DNA from 4 places in the Gorillibacterium sp. sgz306347 genome. Region 2 is predicted to be linked to each of the others. Evidence: riboswitches for the same ligand, from Rfam matches in the RefSeq annotation. Region 2 holds a riboswitch; each other region holds the start of a gene.

Region 1 (4,166 bases), on a different contig from region 2:
CCGGGTTATGGCAGCCCGGGCATTGATGAGGGCAGCCTTGGGCAAACACGACCAGCCGGAGGCCGGGACCGTCCACAATCGAGTCCTGGACGATTCCGGCGACTCGCAGGACGGTTTGACCGCTTCGGCTTCCGGCCGGGAAGCCGGTTTCCGCTTCCCGTACGGGGCAAGCGACCGCTTGCCCGCCTCCGGCCCGCCCCGGAGGAACCGGCTTGTCCAAAACGGAAGAAAGCGGATTAAGCATGCTTCACCCGGTCCCTTTCCTCCGCCTTTTTGGCGTCGTTAAACCGGTCCAGCGTTCCGACCAGGTAGCCGGTGATGCGGCGGATGCGCTCAAACCTCGGCTTCCCATCGGCTTCCGTCCGCCCGCAGCCCGGGCATTCGTCGTCGATGATGCCGCTGTAGCCGCAAACCGGATCGCGGTCGACGGGGTGATTGAGCGAGCCGTAGCCGATTCCGGCTTCCTTCATCGCGCGCACGATTTTCTCGAAAGCGGCCAGGTTGCGGGTCGGGTCTCCGTCCAGCTCTACATAAGTGATATGACCGCCGTTGGTCATCTCGTGATAAGGCGCTTCGATTGCTATTTTTTCAAAAGCCGTTACCTTGTGATAAACCGGGACGTGAAAACCGTTTGTATAATACTCCCGGTCTGTGACACCTTCGATCGTTCCGAAAAGCCTGCGGTCCATCTTGACGAACCGGCCCGCCGTTCCTTCCGCCGGAGTGGCGATCAGCGCGAAGTTCATCCGGCGCTCCTCCGTTTCCCGGTCCATGCGGTTTCGCATATGACCCACAATCCGTTGGCCCAAAGCGCGCGCTTCTTCGGATTCTCCGTGATGAACGCCGATCAGCGCTTTCAGGCATTCGGCCAGGCCGATAAAGCCGATCGACAGGCTTCCGTGCTTCAGCACCTCGCGCAGCGTATCCTCGGGCCCCAGGTTCTCCGACCCGAGCCAGATGCCTTGGCCCATCAGGAAAGGAAAGTTTTTCACCTTTTTCGCGGCCTGAATCTCGTACCGTTCCAGCAACTGATTGACAACCAGGTCGAGCGACTGGTCCAGATCCGCAAAAAAGCCGTTGATGTCTCCCCTGTTTTTCAGCGCCAGCCGCGGCAGATTGACGGTGGTAAAGCTGAGGTTGCCCCGTCCGTGCGTAATTTCGTTCTCCGGATCGTATACGTTGCCGATCACCCGGGTACGGCAGCCCATATAAGCGATTTCCGTCTCCGGCCGGCCTTCTTTATAGTATTGCAGGTTAAACGGCGCATCGAGAAACGAGAAGTTCGGGAACAGCCGCTTGGCGCTGACCCTGCAGGCCAGCTGGAACAACGGGTAATTGGGGTCGCCGGCAGAATAATTGACGCCTTCCTTGACGCGGAAAATCTGGATCGGGAAAATCGGAGTTTCCCCGTTGCCAAGCCCCGCTTCGGTGGCAAGCAGCAGGCTTTCCATCACCAGCTGGCCTTCCGGGCTCGTATCCGTTCCGTAATTGATCGAGCTGAACGGAATTTGCGCTCCCGCGCGGCTGTGCATCGTGTTCAGGTTGTGAATAAACGCCTCCATCGCCTGGTACGTGCTGCGCTTCGTTTCCGCTTCCGCGTTCTCCAGCGCGAACCGCTGCGCCCGCTCGCTGACCGCACGGTCGCCGGTCAGCCTGGCCAGCGCCTTCAGCTCCGCTTCGGCATGCGCTTTGTCGCGCGCAAGACGGGGCTGCATCTCTTTTTCGGCGAGCTCGGCGATCAGTGCCGTAACGGCGCCCGTCAGCTTCGCGTCCGCCCCGTGCAGCAGCTCCAGCGCTTTAATCAGATGAGTGCGATAATGGCGGATATATGTTTTGGCGACGCCGGGGGCCATTCCGTAATCGAAGGATGGGATGCTTTGGCCGCCGTGCTGATCGTTCTGATTGGATTGAATCGCGATGCAGGCGAGGGCCGCATAGCTTTGGATGTCATTCGGCTCCCGCAATTCCCCGTGACCGGTTCCGAATCCGCCTTTAAACAGCTTGCCGATATCAATCTGGCAGCAGGTTGTGGTCAACGTCAAAAAATCCAGATCGTGAATATGAATGTCGCCTTCTTTGTGCCTGGCGGCGTGCTCCGGCTTCAACACAAACAATTCGTAAAACTGCTTCGCTCCCTCGGAGCCGTATTTCAGCATGGTTCCCATTGCCGTGTTGCCGTCGATGTTTGCGTTCTCACGCTTCAGGTCGCTGGCTTCCGCCTCGCGGTAGGTCAAGTCCTCATATACCTTCATGAGCCGGTTGCTCATTTCCCGCGCCCGGGTGCGCTCCGCCCGGTAAAGAATATAGGCTTTGGAGGTTCCCATCAGACCGGCCTTCATCAGGACCCGTTCTACCGTATCCTGAATCTCCTCCACCGGAGGAACCGGATGCTCGGATTCCCGTTTGCCCAGCTCGGCGGCCACCTGCTCGGCCAGCCGGCAGGATTCTTCATAGCCGGCCTCGCCGGTGGCGGAGGAAGCCTTCCAAATGGCTTGTCCGATCTTTTCAACAGCGAATGGGGCTTCCCGGCCGTCTCGTTTGCGAATCTTTGTGATCATATCAGCGCATCCCTTCCAAATATATCGTTCGGTTCAGTAGAAGCGGCTGCAAAAAAAAGGGAGCGCAAAGAGAGAGCCGCTTTCCATACGAAAGCGTGCCGGTCTTTGAATGGCTCCCTGTCCTCGCAGGGTCCTTCTTCCAGGCGGCGGGGCAGGTCTCCTGGCTTTGGCCTCGTCATCCCCGGAACGCCTTCCCGGCGCGACGGCCAGTGGCAACTTTATCCGGAGACTCTTCCATTACAGTGGCGGGACCGCACCGGTTTTGCACCGGCTTCCCTATTAAGCGGGCCGGTATCAGTAAACCGGCTTTTGCACCCCTTGCCATACAATATGTAGTTGCAGAGACGACATTACATCAATATATAGTCCAAGTCAATGCTGTTCGCAAAATCTCCCCACTTCGATTTTTTGCCCGGCTCCGGCCGAAAAAGCGGAAAAAGCCGCCCGGAAGCGCTCCCGCGCCCCTTTGCGGCCTTATCGTAAATATGGCAAAGACGTGAACGCATCAAGGCGTCCAAACGGCGTTATGTTTGTCCTTTCCGGTGTATTCGATTCGGGTCGGCGTCAGCTTCAAAATGACATAATCGGGATCGTCCGGGCCGGTGAACCACTTTTCCAGCTCCTTATTCCAAACCTTTTGTCGCAGCGATTCGTCCTTCGTGACCTCCGCTGTCGCTTCGATTTCCAGCAAATCTTTGCTGCCTCCGGCTTCATAACCGGCCAGCAGGCAGGCGTGCGGGTTCTCGCGCAGCTCTTCCACCTTGTGGGTTTTCCGGTCGGTGGCCAAATAAATATCGAGGCCTTCGTGGAAAATAGCCATATAACGGACTTTGGGCTTGTTTCCCTGCTCAATCGTACCGAAAGAGCCGAATTTGTTCTCGGAAAGCGCCCGGCCGATCGCTTGCTCCAGTTCCTGTTTCTCCACTTCCGTTCACTCCTCGTCTGATGGGGTCCACATGGCTGTCCATGCACTACCATTAGTGTACCCTGCGGGTCCGGAAATGAACCTTTTGCCGGGCCGGACGCCATGTCTTGACAAGGAAGAAAGAGGAACCTAAACTTGTGCAGAGTCCCAAAAGGAGGGTACCGGATGGATACGAAAAAAAGCAATTTGAAAGGGCTGGTCGCAGGACTCCTGCTGGCCATTCTGATGTCCGCCATGGACAACACCATCGTGGCGACCGCGATGGGGACTATCGTATCCCAGCTCGGCGGTTATGACCAGTTTGTCTGGGTGACATCGGCTTATTTGGTCACCACCATGGCGGGGATGCCAATCTTCGGCAAGCTTTCGGACATGTATGGCAGAAAGCGGTTCTTTCTGTTCGGACTGATTGTTTTCCTGATCGGGTCGGCTTTGTGCGGCGTGTCCCAAAGCATCGTCCAGCTCAGTCTGGCGCGCGCCTTGCAGGGGATCGGCGGCGGAGCTCTGATGCCGATTGCGTTCACGGTTATCTTCGATGTGTTTCCGCCCGAGCGCCGCGGCAAAATGACCGGCTTGTTCGGGGCGGTGTTCGGAGCATCGAGTGTCCTTGGCCCTTTGCTGGGCGCCTACATCACCGAATACATCAGCTGGCACTGGGTGTTTTACGTCAACCTGCCGCTCGG
Region 2 (4,166 bases):
GCGGATGCTTTCCCGCCGCTTCCGGCCGAGCCGCCGGGCGCGGACGGCTTCGCCGGGGCCGCCGGTGAGGCCGGCGATGCCGTCGGCGGCGCGGAAGCCTCCGGGGCCGCCGGAGCATCGGGCGCTTCCGGCGCGGAAGCCGTGACGGCCGGGCTCGGCGACGGCGAAACGCCGGACGTCGCAGCGGCGGATACGGCGGGAGAATCCGCCGCCTCCGGCGCCTGCCCGCCCGCTCCGCAGCCGCCCAGCAGCAGGGCGGCCGCTGTCACGATAGCGGCCAAACAACGCGCGGTCCGTCCTTTCAAAGCAAACATCATGGTTCCCCCTTCATAAGGAAAGGAAACGAAGGGCGGCTGAATGCGCCCTTCGCTTCTTTATACCGGTTATTTTTGCGGGTTGCGGGCGTGCGGGCGTGCTTATTTCGCCAGAGCGAAGCACTTCATCGCCACAACGGCCGCCATTTCGCGGGTTACCGCGTCCTTCGGATGAAACGCCCCGGCGGAGCCGACCATGAGGCCGTTGTCGTATACCGCCGCTACATGGGGAACCGCGCCTGCATACATCAGTTTCTGATCGCTGAACGGCAGGCTGTCCGAGGTGCGCTTCAGATCAAACGCCTTGCTGATCATAACCGCCATATCCTGGCGGGTGATCGGCTGGGACGGCTTCATCAAGCCGGCCGAAACGCCTTCCACCAAGCCGAGCTCCTTCGCCTTCATGACGTAGCCGTAATACCAGGTCCCGGGAGCGACATCCGTAAAGCTTTGCTTCGCGTTCGGATTCGGCTGCTCATTCAGCAGCTTCAACAGCAGCGTGGCAAATTCGGCCCGGGTTATTGCTTTTTTCGGTGAGAACCGCAGCTCGTTTACGCCCGTTCCGACCATCAGACCATTCATATAGGCCTGGTCCACATATACGGAAGCCCAAACGGAGACTTCCTTTTGATCGGCGAAGCTTTGCGCCGGTTTTACAATCAGACCGGTTTGTTTACGCACAACAGAAGGAGCATCGCCCGTCCGGTAGCCGCTCACGGTAACCGTATGTTTTCCGGCGGGTACGGAAGAGAAGCCGGCTTTGCCGCTGGCGTCGGTGATCGCAGTGGCAGCACCAATGGCGACTTGTACGCCGGCAGCAGGCGTTTCCACCGTTTTTCCACTTTCCCAGTCAAGTGTTGCTTTCGTAACGGTAACCGTAAATGGCTTGCCGGCCTGCGGTGCCGCAGGGGTTGCGTATACGGCTTGGACAACTTGCGTGTCTCCGCCGCCATAGTAAACGACCGTTTCATCGCCTTTTTCCAGTGCAAACTGGTTCATCCCGACAGATGGGAAAATCCAGTTTCCGTCGCGGATCACCGCGAACATCCAGCCGTCATAGCCTCCGTATACGCCGGATTCCAGTCCGCTGATCGACTTTACAAAAGGACCGTACGCCATTTCTTCAACGACAAGCGCTTTGTTTTGGGCCGTGGTCAGTTCCTTCAAGCCGTCCAGCACATTTGCCGCCTTGACGGAGCCGGAGAACGCGGAACCGGCCTTGTCGCCCTCCACCCGAATGACCGGAGCCGGAGCAAAATCGTACAGGCGGCCGCCGCCTGCTTCAAAGAGCTTGTAAGCGACAAGCGCTTGAAGCGCCTGCTCGGTCGCCATGACATCCGCCTCGCCGGAGAGCTCATGACGGAAGCTGCCTTTGTCGTCGCGGAAGGTCAGCAGCTTGTCCACCAGACTGACGCCGCCCTTGGTGAACCGGGCTTCCGTCGGGTCTATGCCGTGTGCCGTCAGGCCGATGATGACCTGCGCAACGGTTTCGCTGCTTTCCGTGCCCCAGGTCGTGTAGCCGCCCTGCGCGTTTTGCGTCTTGGCGAGCAGCGCAACCGCCTTGTCGGCCGCTGCTTTCACGGCCGGGCGGTCTTTGTAAGGCGCAAGCGCCGTCAGCGCAAAAGCGGTCAGATCGGGATCGCTTGCGTCGCCCGTAAAGGAGAAGCCTCCGTCGGCCAATTGAGCATCCAGAACGTACGCGATCAGCTTGTCGCGGGTCCAGGCGGCTCCCTGCGGAATCTCATACCCGCCCGCATCCAAAGCGACCAGCGCATACAAAGGCCCGTTTAGACCCTGATTCGTCATCTTGGCATGATCCGCAAGACCGGCGATCAGATTGTAACCCGCGTAATCGGCCGCGTTCTTGCCGAGCGCCGTGAGTGCCAGTACCGTGCGCGCGGCGTCGGTAACCCTGCCGTATTGGCCTTTGGCCTCTTTCACGGACGCTTCCAGCTTGGAAACGTAACCGGCGGGAACGTCCGCGCCGAGCCGGGACAGTCCGACGGCTTCCCAATCGGAGTCGACGCCGCCTTTGGTGATTGAGTCCGCCGCGGAATAGACGGCTTCTTCAACCGATACGCCGGTTTCCGCGGTTACCGCGGCTTCGGCTGCGAATGCGCCGGCCGGCAGCGCGGCGGAAAGCAGCAGCAGAAAAGACAGGACAAGTGCAACAACAGATGAATTTCGTTTCAACGTTCAGGCCTCTTTTCTTCATAAAATGATAGATTGGCACAAAAAAAACCGCCTCTGAAGAAGGTGGCGGATTGGTGCGCATGGACATGCGAATACGATCGTTTCTTATCCCACCCCCCGAAGAATCAGAAACACCCGGGCAAGGCAGGTCTCCTGGCTCATGCGTCAAACACGGCTTTTCGCCTTCCCGTCCGGCAGAAACAGTGGCGTGTGAAAAGCCGCTCGGCATTTACAGTGGCGGGACCGCGCCGGATTCGCACCGGCTTCCCTATTAAGCGGGTTTGTTCGACAGCCAAACCCGCACCTTTGCCCGAAACGGTTATGAACTTGTCCTATTATCATAGCTTTTCGGAACCCGTTTGTCCACATCGCCCGAGGATTGGCGGAGCTCCTTGACGGGTAATAGAGAAGTAGAAAGCCTGCGGCCGGACACCTTGCATGCCGGCCGTTCAACCTATCAACGGGAGGTTCGACACCATGAGACATTTGAATGAAGATCAAATAAAAACGCTGCGCACCCGCCTGGAGGAGGAACGTAACGAGCTGAACGCCCAGCTAGAGCGAAACGAGAACGAGTCGCTGCGGGATTCCACCGGCGAGCTGACGGCGGCGGACAACCACCCGGGCGACACCGGGACCGAGCTTTTCGAGCGAAGCCGGGACCTGGCGCTGAATGAATCCGAGCAATCCCGGCTTGCCGAAGTAGAGGCCGCTCTGGAACGGGTTGGCAACGGCACGTACGGCATCTGCGAGAAAAGCGGGGAACCGATCCCGTATGAGCGCCTTGAAGCGATTCCATGGACCCGGTTCACCGTGGAGCATTCCGAGATGCAGGAGGTATCCGACAGCCGTCCGGTCGAAGAAGAAGTGATGGTGCCTGGGCGCGGCGTTACGGACCGTCATTACGTGACCGAGCAGGCCGAACGGGACGACAACGACGCCTGGCGCATTGTCGAGGAATATGGAAATTCCGATTCTCCGGCCATGGCCGACGATCCCGACCGCTTCCGCTATACCGATTCGAAAGGCGGCGGCAACGGAGACGGCAGCGTTCAGAAAATGGACGATTTCGCCGCCACCGACATCGACGGCGCCAACCGAAGGGCCATACGCGGAAAGGAATACGACCGCTACCTGCAAAATGACGAAGGAGACGCCGTTTTTGAAGCCGAGCGCTCGGCGGCGGAACGCGGCAAGCCGGTCGACTAAACCGGCTGCGCCTTTTTCGCCTCTCCTGCGCTAGTCCCCACCCGCCTCCCCGTCTGCGGAATATACTGAACGCAGACGAAACAAGGAGGCGGGATCGGGTGAAGGCAACGAACCCCCTGCACATTTGGATTTTTACACTGGAGTATCAACCCCATATTATCGGAGGACTCGGAACGGTCGCGACGGAGCTGACAAGATCGCTTGTGCGCCGGAACCTTTCGGTCACGTTGTTTACCAGAGGAGAAGGGCGCTGGATAACAAGCGGCAAAAGCGGGTCTCTCCGCGTCGTCCGGCTGCCCGGCCTCCCTGCGTTTTACAGCGAGAAAAACCGCAGCTTTTACACCTCCCCTCTCATCCGGTATGCCCTCCGTTCCGGCCTGCCGCGTCCGGACGCCATTCAGGTTCACAGCCTGGAATTTGCGCTCGCCGCCCTGGAATGCCGGAGACTGT
Region 3 (4,166 bases), on a different contig from region 2:
CTCCGATGTACATCATGCCGATGGGGGTCCCGTCGGCGGACCGGATCGGCTCATACGCGGAAAAGATCGCTTGTCCCGCCACGTTCGCCATGCCGACGTAAATCTCGCCATTCGTCAGAACGCGCTCCGCCACTTCGGGAGAAGCCTGTGTGCCCGTTTTCCGGTTGCCCGCTTCGTCCTTAACCGAGGTGGCGATGCGGGTATCGCCCAGGAAAAGCGTCACCAGGTTTCCTTCCGTCGACTGCGTCACCGCGTCCATCACTTCATGATTGTCGTTCAAGGCTACGCCGCCTTTGTAAAGGACGCCGTCGCGCGCTTCCCAATCGCCGGGGTATTTCATATCAAACAACGTCTTCTCCAGCTTCAGCTGCACCCGCATGGAGGCCTCCGTCTCCTGCTTGATCAGCTTCTCTTCCTTCGTAACCGAAATGCCGCCCAACGTGCCGACCGCTAACAGGATCAATACGGTGGTCAGCAAAAAAACCTGCATCCCCAATTTTATCCCCTTGCGCGATTTCTCCATCCCGTACCCCATCCCTTGGCCGCCGCTTCTTGCCGTGCGACCCACTATTTTCTTGGTTTGTCGACATTATTCTACCAAAACGAATAGGACTTGTCGCTTGAACCTGGCACTTTTGAACCAATTTCATAATTTTTAAGTTTCTTAAAAAATTATGTAACCATATTCGCCTAAAAAACTCCCATTCGGCTTCACAGAATGGGTGATAGCAAACGGGCAAACGATTCCTTGATCCGGCTCCAGGTGGACCGGCTGCGATACCGCTCCGGCGTCATTTCCGAGCTGACCCGCATGTCATCCTCGAATGTGCGCGCAAGCAGATCCGCCGTGTGGGTGTCGTACAAAAACGCGTTGACCTCAAAATTCAGGCTGAAGCTGCGGATGTCCAGATTGGCGGTGCCCACGGAAGCGATTTTCCCGTCGGCTACAATCATTTTGGCGTGAAGAAAGCCTTTCTCGTAAAGATAGCATTTGACGCCGAGCGCCAGCAGATCCCCCAGGTTGGACCGGGTGGCCCAGTACACCATTTTGTGATCGGGGAAGCTCGGGATCATGATCCGGACATCGACCCCGGACAGGGCGGCCATCTTTAACGCCGTTAACAAACTTTCATCCGGCACCAGATAAGGGGTCTGCACGTAGACGTATTTTTTGGCCGAATGGATGATTTTGAGGTAGCCGTTGTGGATCTGGTCCAATTCGTTTTCGGGTCCGCTGGAGACGATCTGGATGCCGACGTTTCCGCCGTATTCGTTCATGGGATAATAAGGTTCGCCTCCGGCCAGCTTGTCGGGGGAAGCCAGGTTCCAGTCGAGAAAAAACTGTGCCTGCATCTGGGCCACCGCGCTGCCCTGCACCCGAAGATGCGTGTCGCGCCAAAAGCCGAAGCGCTTTTTGCGGCCGAGGTATTCGTCCCCGATGTTCAGCCCGCCGATGTAGCCGATCTCCCCGTCGATGATGGCGAGCTTCCGGTGGTTCCGGTAGTTGAGCCGGAAGTTCAGGTACGGGATGCGGGACGGGAAAAAAGCCGCCGCCTTTCCGCCCGCTTCGAGAAGCGGCCGGAAGAACCGCCGGGGCAGCCAGGAGCTGCCGATGTCGTCGTACAGAAAGCGCACCTCCACCCCTTCCGCCGCTTTGGCCGCCAGGGCGTTGATGACCGTCTGTCCGATCTCGTCGTTGCGCACGATGTAGTACATCAGGTGAATGTGATGCTTGGCCTGTGCAATATCCCGCAGAAGCGCCGCGAATTTTTCGTTGCCCTCCGTATATACGCTGACCTCGTTGTCCTGCGTGTAAAAAGCATAGCTGCTGGTCAGGTTCATGTAGATCATGTCCAGGTAATCGGCGGCGATCGGATCGTTGAACTTGATGCGGCTTTCGCGGAAAATGCGCCGCTGCCCTTCTATCAGTCGCTCCAGCCCGTTCTGGGTGGCCTCCTGGATTTTGTATATTTTGCGACGGCTCATGGTTTGGCCGAGGATCAGATACAGCACAAACCCGACGCCGGGCAAAAACAGCAGCACCATCACCCAGGCCCAGGTCGTTTCCGGCTTCTTGCGTTCCCAAAACACAACAAACGCAGCCAGAATCAAGTTTGCAATGGAGACAACCGAGTAAATGTCGTTGAATTTCAGCATGCCTGCACCCCGGGGATCAAGTTTACGAACGGCGAGCCAAACGGCGGCCGCGGAAGATCATACACGGTTCTGCACCCATGGTAGCATATTCCCCTTTCGACTTCACAGACTTGACAAAAAAAGATTTGACAAGCACTATATATCGAGTTATTTTAATCATTATCACAAGATATTGATTCAAACGGGTGCCTTTCTCTTATAGATAGAGTAGAGGCTTAATAGGGAAGTCCGGTCAAAGCCGGCGCGGTCCCGCCACTGTGAAGGCCGAGCAGCCGTTCGAGACGCCACTGGATTCGTCCGATGAATCCGGGAAGGCGAACGCTGCGCAGAAGCCTGAGCCAGGAGACCTGCCCGTTTGCAAACACCTTGCACGCCCACGGAGAATGGGCCGGTGTCGCGATCCGCTATCGTTCTGCGTTTGGCCGCAGACCACATAGGGGCGCACCCGTGCCGACCGTCCGGGTGCCCCCTTTTTCATTGCGCACACGGGTTGAAGCGCAAGGTACATACACAAAGAGGTGATCGCATGCTCGTCGTTTACGATTCCAAAACCGGCAACGTCCGCCGCTTCGCCGGAAAGCTCGGGCTCCCTTCCGTTCAGATTGGAGACGACACGCAGGTATCCGAGCCGTTCGCGCTGGTAACCTATACAACCGGGTTCGGCCAGATTCCGCCCCGCACCCGGGTGTTTCTGGAGAAAAACGGAGGGCTCTTGCGCGGCGTTGCAGCGAGCGGAAACCGCAACTGGGGGCACGGGTTCGCGAAAAGCGCGGATACCATTTCGACGGAGTACGGCGTGCCGGTACTGCATAAATTCGAGCTGGCGGGAACCGCCGGCGACATCAAACGATTTCGGGAGGAGCTGGAGAAGCTTGCGGTACATTCAGTTAAATAACCAGTTGATGCAAAAGGGACCGGACGGACCGGACGGCTTCTATCGTCTGGAAAAGGATAAAGAAGCGGTTGAGGCGTTTCTGGAGGAGGTGCGCGAGCGCAGCCTTACGTTCGGCAGCTATCTGGAGCAGGTCGTCTACATGATTGAGCATGATTACTACGAGGACTTCCGCCGGCAGTACACGGGCGAAGAGATTGAGAGCGTCTTCCGCGCCGCCCATGAAGTGCCGTTCACCTATGCTTCCTATATGGCGGCATCCAAGTTTTACACCGACTACGCGATGAAGAGCAATGACAAATCGCTGTATCTGGAGCAGCTGCCCGACCGGGCGGCGGCGGTCGCTTTGCATCTCGGCCGAGGCGATGCCGAAACCGCGCGCACGCTTGCCGTTTCCTTCATGGAGCAGCGCGTGCAGCCGGCTACGCCCACGTTCCTGAACGCCGGCAAAAGCCGCCGCGGCGAAATGGTCTCCTGCTTCCTGCTCGAAATGGACGATTCGCTGAATTCGATCAACTACTGCCTGTCCACCTGCATGCAGCTTTCCAAGGTCGGCGGCGGGGTCGCGGTCAACCTGTCCAAGCTGCGCGGGCGCGGCGAGCCGATCAAAGGCGTCGAAGGCGCGGCCAAAGGCATCATGCCGGTGCTGAAGCTCATGGAGGACGCATTCTCCTATGCCGACCAGATGGGCCAGCGCAAAGGCTCGGGAGCGGCCTATTACAACATTTTCGGCTGGGACGTCATGGAGTTTCTGGACAGCAAAAAGATCAACGCCGACGAGAAAACCCGTCTGAAGACGCTCTCCATCGGCCTTATCGTGCCGGATGTGTTTTACCGGCTGGCGGAGGAGAACAAACCGCACGTTGTATTCGCCCCCTATTCGGTCTACCGGGAATACGGCCGCCATCTGGACGACATGGACATGGACGAAATGTACGACGAGCTTCTGGCCAATGACAAGGTGAAACGCAAAACCGTTATGAGCGCCCGCGACATGCTGACCAAAATCGCCATGATTCAGCTGGAGTCCGGGTACCCGTATATCATGAACAAATCGAACGCCAACCGGAATCACGCCTTGAAGGACATCGGCCAAATCAAAATGTCCAACCTGTGT
Region 4 (4,166 bases), on a different contig from region 2:
CTTGTCCGCCGGAATAGCAATCGAAATTTGTTTGCCATCTGCCCCAGCGGGAATGGCGACGAAGTAGTCATGCTCGTTGTCGGGAACCTCTACAACCGGCTGGTCGCCTTCCGGCAGCGGAAGGCCAATCTCCGCACCCGGTCCTTCCCCTTCGCCCGGCTGCTGTGGCTGTCCTGGCTGCCCGCCCTCTCCCGGCTCTCCGGGCTGCCCCGGTCCGCCCGGAGCGGATACGTCCGACATGTCGTACAGACTGGGTTTCCCATTTACCAAACGGTCATAAGCGACGAGCGCATAAACGCTTTGGTCCGTGGCCATTCCGTTGGCCGCGCCCGATTTTATGTGGGAGAAGCCTCCGGAGGGCAAAGCAAAGCTCAAAAGCGCGTCAACAGCCGAAACGCCGTTTTTGACAAAACGCGGATCCGTATGCGGATCAATGCCAAGCTCCGTCAGCGCAACGATAACCTGCGCGATGCTTTCGGCGTTAACCGTCCCCCAGCTTGCAAAGCTGCCGTCCGCCTTCTGCGCGCCGGACAGCCACGCCACCGCCCGGTCGACCGCGCCGCGCACCGGCTCCTGCGTGTCATAGTAAGGCGCGAGGCTTTGGAGCGCCATTGCCGTGATGTCGGGGTCCGGGTTTGTGACCGACAAGGCCCAGCCGCCGGCGGCTTCCGTCCCCTTCTTGATCTCCTTGCTCACTATGTAGTCGATCAGCTTTTCCCGCGTTGTCTGGCTTGCAACGACGCTTACCTCGGGAATCTCATACGGCTTGCTGTTCAGCGCCAACAGCGCGTAAATCGGCCCGTTAATTCCCTGCTTTTGCACCGACGCGAAATCAGCCAGCTTCTCCAGCTGGTTGTACCCGCCGACATCGGCAACCTCCCGGTTCAGCGCGGTTAACGCCAGGATAAGCCGGGAGTATTCGGTATATTTATTGGTTCCGCCCAGATTGCCCTGCCTGGCCTGCACTTCCTGGACCACCTTGTCGTAATACCCGTCATAATACCCTTCCGGAACGGGATACCCCGCCCTCGCCAGCGCCAGCACCGTCCATTCCCCGTTGCCGGTGCCGAACTTGGGGGCGCTGACGGTCGAAACCAGATAGGCCAGGCTGCGGTCCAGCTGCTCCTTGGCCTGTCCATTCGCCGCTGCGGTACTCACGGCAAAAGAAGCCGCCGAAGCGGCTCCTCCTGCTTGGAATGCGGCCGAAGACAAGGCCGTGTTCAGATCGGTCAATGCTTGATCTACGCTCGTCTGGCTGCTTTCCATGTTGGATAAAGCGCTGTAGGCTTGCTGGTATGCGGCGTAAATGTCCGGATCGGCCAAAAGCGCCGCCTTGTTCGGACTGCTGTTGATTTCCGCCACCTTGGCGGTCAAAGCGTCTTTGTCGGCGGGGTCGATAACGGGCGGGCCCCAGTCCGCGCCCAGGTCCACGCCGTAGCCATATACGGTAAACTGGGTGCGGAACACGTCGCCGTCCGCCGGGTAGTAGTCCGCCATGCCGAAATTCGGGAAGGCGTCGTCGACGGTGTACATCCACCCTGCCATGCTGGTGTAGTCGAATTCGCCGAGCCAGTCCGGATCGGCCTTCGTGCCGATCGTGTCTCCGCCGCCCGTCACCATCGTCTGTATGTAGGCGGGGATTGCGAGCGAAGCCGTGGAGCTGTCGCGAATCTTGGAGAGATAAAAGCCGCTTGTGACCGTGCCGTAGTTCTGATAATTCCCGGTGCCCAGGACGCGCGTCAGAACGGCAGCCCCGTTTTCACCGGCATAAAAAGGAACGTTCACCGGTTCTACGGCGTACCCTTGTCCAAGCGTAAACTTTTCAACGGTAACGGTGATGTAACCGGCCGGCGTCGTCCGCGCCGTCTCTGCAAAAGCTTTGCTGACGGGAGCGGGGAGTACAGTGAAGAGAAGTCCGAGAATCAAAAGTAAGGCTGTCCAGCGTTTTCGGTTCATGCTTGATCGATTCCTCCTTTGGAAATTGCGCATTGGGTTGAAGCAGTCGGTTCGCGGAAGCTAGACTTCCGGCAAATCGGGCGGACTGTCAAACGCGCGCGGAGGATCGTCCCTCGAGAAGCAAAATTTCCGCATGCCAAATACACCTCTCCTATCCTTCGTAGAATGGTGAAAAGAAACAGGCAGGTATTCTGGCTTAAGGATCGTCACCCGTTGCAGCCTTCCCGGTTGTCCAGTGGCATGTTTGCAAGGATTCCCCTCTTACAGCGGCGGGACCGCGCGGGATTTGCACCCGGCTTCCCTTTTAACCAATTCCGGTTCAGTTTAGAAAACTGAATAATTGGCACCCGTTTCCTATTGGTCCTATCATAACCAATTATTTTCCATTTGTCATGCTTTTTCTTAAAAGAGTTCCGGGAACGGGGTCGCGAAGAGAGAGCAAACGTCGAAAAAAGGCCGGTTTCGCATGGCCTGGGCGATATGGTACGATAGGAAAACCAGCCGGCAAGGCAAGGAGGAAAAAAGCGAATGGCACCCCCTTGGAAGAAAAACATCGTGCTGTTTCTGGCCAGTCAAACCATTTCTTTGTTTGGCTCGTCGCTCGTTCAGTATGCTATCCTTTGGCACATCACGCTGACCACCAAATCCGGCTCCATGATGACCGTGATGATTCTGTGCGGCTTTTTGCCGACGCTGCTGCTTTCCCCTTTCGCCGGGGTTTGGGCGGACCGCTTCAACCGCAAGGTTTTGATCATGACGGCGGACACCGCGATCGCGCTCTCCACGCTGGTGCTTGCGGTTTTGTTCCTGCTCGGGTATGACGCGCTCTGGCTGCTTTTTCTGATTTCCGCTATCCGGGCGCTTGGAACGGGCGTGCAAACGCCGGCGGTCGGAGCCTTTGTGCCGCAGCTCGTTCCGGAAGACAAACTGCCCCGCGTGAACGGCGCGAATGGCAGCATTCAGGCGATGGTGACCCTGCTCGCCCCGATGGCAAGCGGGGCGCTGATGAACGCGGTGCCGATGGCGGTTATTCTGCTTATCGACGTGGCGACCGCCGCCGTGGGCGTGCTGACGCTGCTTTTGTTCCTCCGCGTTCCGGCCCACGCCAAGGCCGGGCAGCCGCAGGAGGCCGGCTATTTCGCCGACTTCCGCCTCGGCCTGCGGTACATTGCCTCCCACGCCTACATCAAGGCATTTTTCGTGTTCAGCGGGATCTTCTTTGTAATGGCGGCCCCGGTCTCCTTTTTGACGCCGCTTCAGGTTGCCCGGACCTTCGGAGAAGAGGTGTGGCGGCTGACCGCGATTGAAATCGCCTTTTCGATCGGCATGATGGGCGGCGGGCTGCTTTTTACGGTCTGGACGGGGTTCCGCAACAAAATCCACACCATGGCCGCCGCTTGCATGATCATGGGCGCGGGTACGCTGGCGCTCGGCGTGGCGCCGGTTTTCTGGCTTTACCTGCTGATCATGGGAGTCGTGGGAGTGGCGCTGCCGTTTTACAACACGCCCGCCAACGTGCTGCTGCAGCAAAGGGTGGAGCCCGATTTCATGGGCCGCGTGTTCGGCATCCTCGGGATGATCTCCAGCTCCATGATGCCCCTCGGCATGCTGGTGTTTGGACCGGCGGCCGACTATGTGGCGATCGAGTGGCTGCTGATCGGCACCGGCGCCGTGATGGCGGCGCTCGCCTTCCTGTTGATGGGCAACAAGCCGCTGCTGGAAGCGGGCATGCCCATGGGTGAGCCGACCGGAGAACGGTCAACGGAGGCCGAGGCGGACGCAGGAACGGAGCGCTGAAAGGGGCACGTAAAAAAGAGACTTGGTGCCGGCTTTGCCGGTTCAAGTCTCTTTTGTTTTGCTGTGTTCCTCATAGTCCTGTAATTCTCCCATAAAACTAAACGGACCGCTTAATATAAATATTGCTATATTCTCCGTAGACGAAATACCAGGTTATGCTAAGCTATCGGAGAAAAGGCATTGGAAAGTCAGCGGCAGTACAAGCGTTTACTCTTTGCAAAGCGGATTGGAAGGTTGTCCAGATGGGTGAAAATCGTCCGGCAACATCCTTTTGGCGGGATGTATGTTGAGAAGGATTATACTTCGAGGCACTATACGGAAACCTACCGCGAAGATCTGAACAAATATATCCAAACCTTCAACAATAGGAACTTTTAGCGACATCTTTTTTGCCTCCGTAGAAGCGGGCACGA

Evidence for each region. A riboswitch is a leader RNA that binds a small molecule or an ion and turns the genes downstream of it on or off. The one in region 2 is predicted to bind cobalamin.
Region 1: linked by a shared signal. The riboswitch ahead of AC6I6H_RS13315 (anaerobic ribonucleoside triphosphate reductase) and the one ahead of AC6I6H_RS10610 (S-layer homology domain-containing protein) in region 2 are both predicted to bind cobalamin.
Region 3: linked by a shared signal. The riboswitch ahead of nrdI (class Ib ribonucleoside-diphosphate reductase assembly flavoprotein NrdI) and the one ahead of AC6I6H_RS10610 (S-layer homology domain-containing protein) in region 2 are both predicted to bind cobalamin.
Region 4: linked by a shared signal. The riboswitch ahead of AC6I6H_RS16960 (S-layer homology domain-containing protein) and the one ahead of AC6I6H_RS10610 (S-layer homology domain-containing protein) in region 2 are both predicted to bind cobalamin.

Annotation. Positions count from the first base shown of each region.
Region 1 is NZ_JCAPET010000022.1:64,208-68,373, reverse strand. Features, by position in the region: gene nrdG (anaerobic ribonucleoside-triphosphate reductase activating protein) at 1-109, opposite strand, end outside; gene AC6I6H_RS13315 (anaerobic ribonucleoside triphosphate reductase) at 237-2,558, opposite strand; cobalamin riboswitch at 2,692-2,892, opposite strand; gene AC6I6H_RS13310 (pyridoxamine 5'-phosphate oxidase family protein) at 3,064-3,483, opposite strand; gene AC6I6H_RS13305 (MDR family MFS transporter) at 3,649-4,166, shown strand, end outside.
Region 2 is NZ_JCAPET010000016.1:33,868-38,033, reverse strand. Features, by position in the region: gene AC6I6H_RS10615 (hypothetical protein) at 1-333, shown strand, start outside; gene AC6I6H_RS10610 (S-layer homology domain-containing protein) at 417-2,507, opposite strand; cobalamin riboswitch at 2,634-2,831, opposite strand; gene AC6I6H_RS10605 (TraR/DksA C4-type zinc finger protein) at 2,985-3,716, shown strand; gene AC6I6H_RS10600 (glycosyltransferase family 4 protein) at 3,815-4,166, shown strand, end outside.
Region 3 is NZ_JCAPET010000045.1:21,735-25,900, forward strand. Features, by position in the region: gene AC6I6H_RS18715 (methyl-accepting chemotaxis protein) at 1-490, opposite strand, end outside; gene cls (cardiolipin synthase) at 712-2,157, opposite strand; cobalamin riboswitch at 2,324-2,526, shown strand; gene nrdI (class Ib ribonucleoside-diphosphate reductase assembly flavoprotein NrdI) at 2,684-3,052, shown strand; gene nrdE (class 1b ribonucleoside-diphosphate reductase subunit alpha) at 3,030-4,166, shown strand, end outside.
Region 4 is NZ_JCAPET010000035.1:10,093-14,258, reverse strand. Features, by position in the region: gene AC6I6H_RS16960 (S-layer homology domain-containing protein) at 1-1,956, opposite strand, end outside; cobalamin riboswitch at 2,121-2,322, opposite strand; gene AC6I6H_RS16955 (MFS transporter) at 2,485-3,753, shown strand.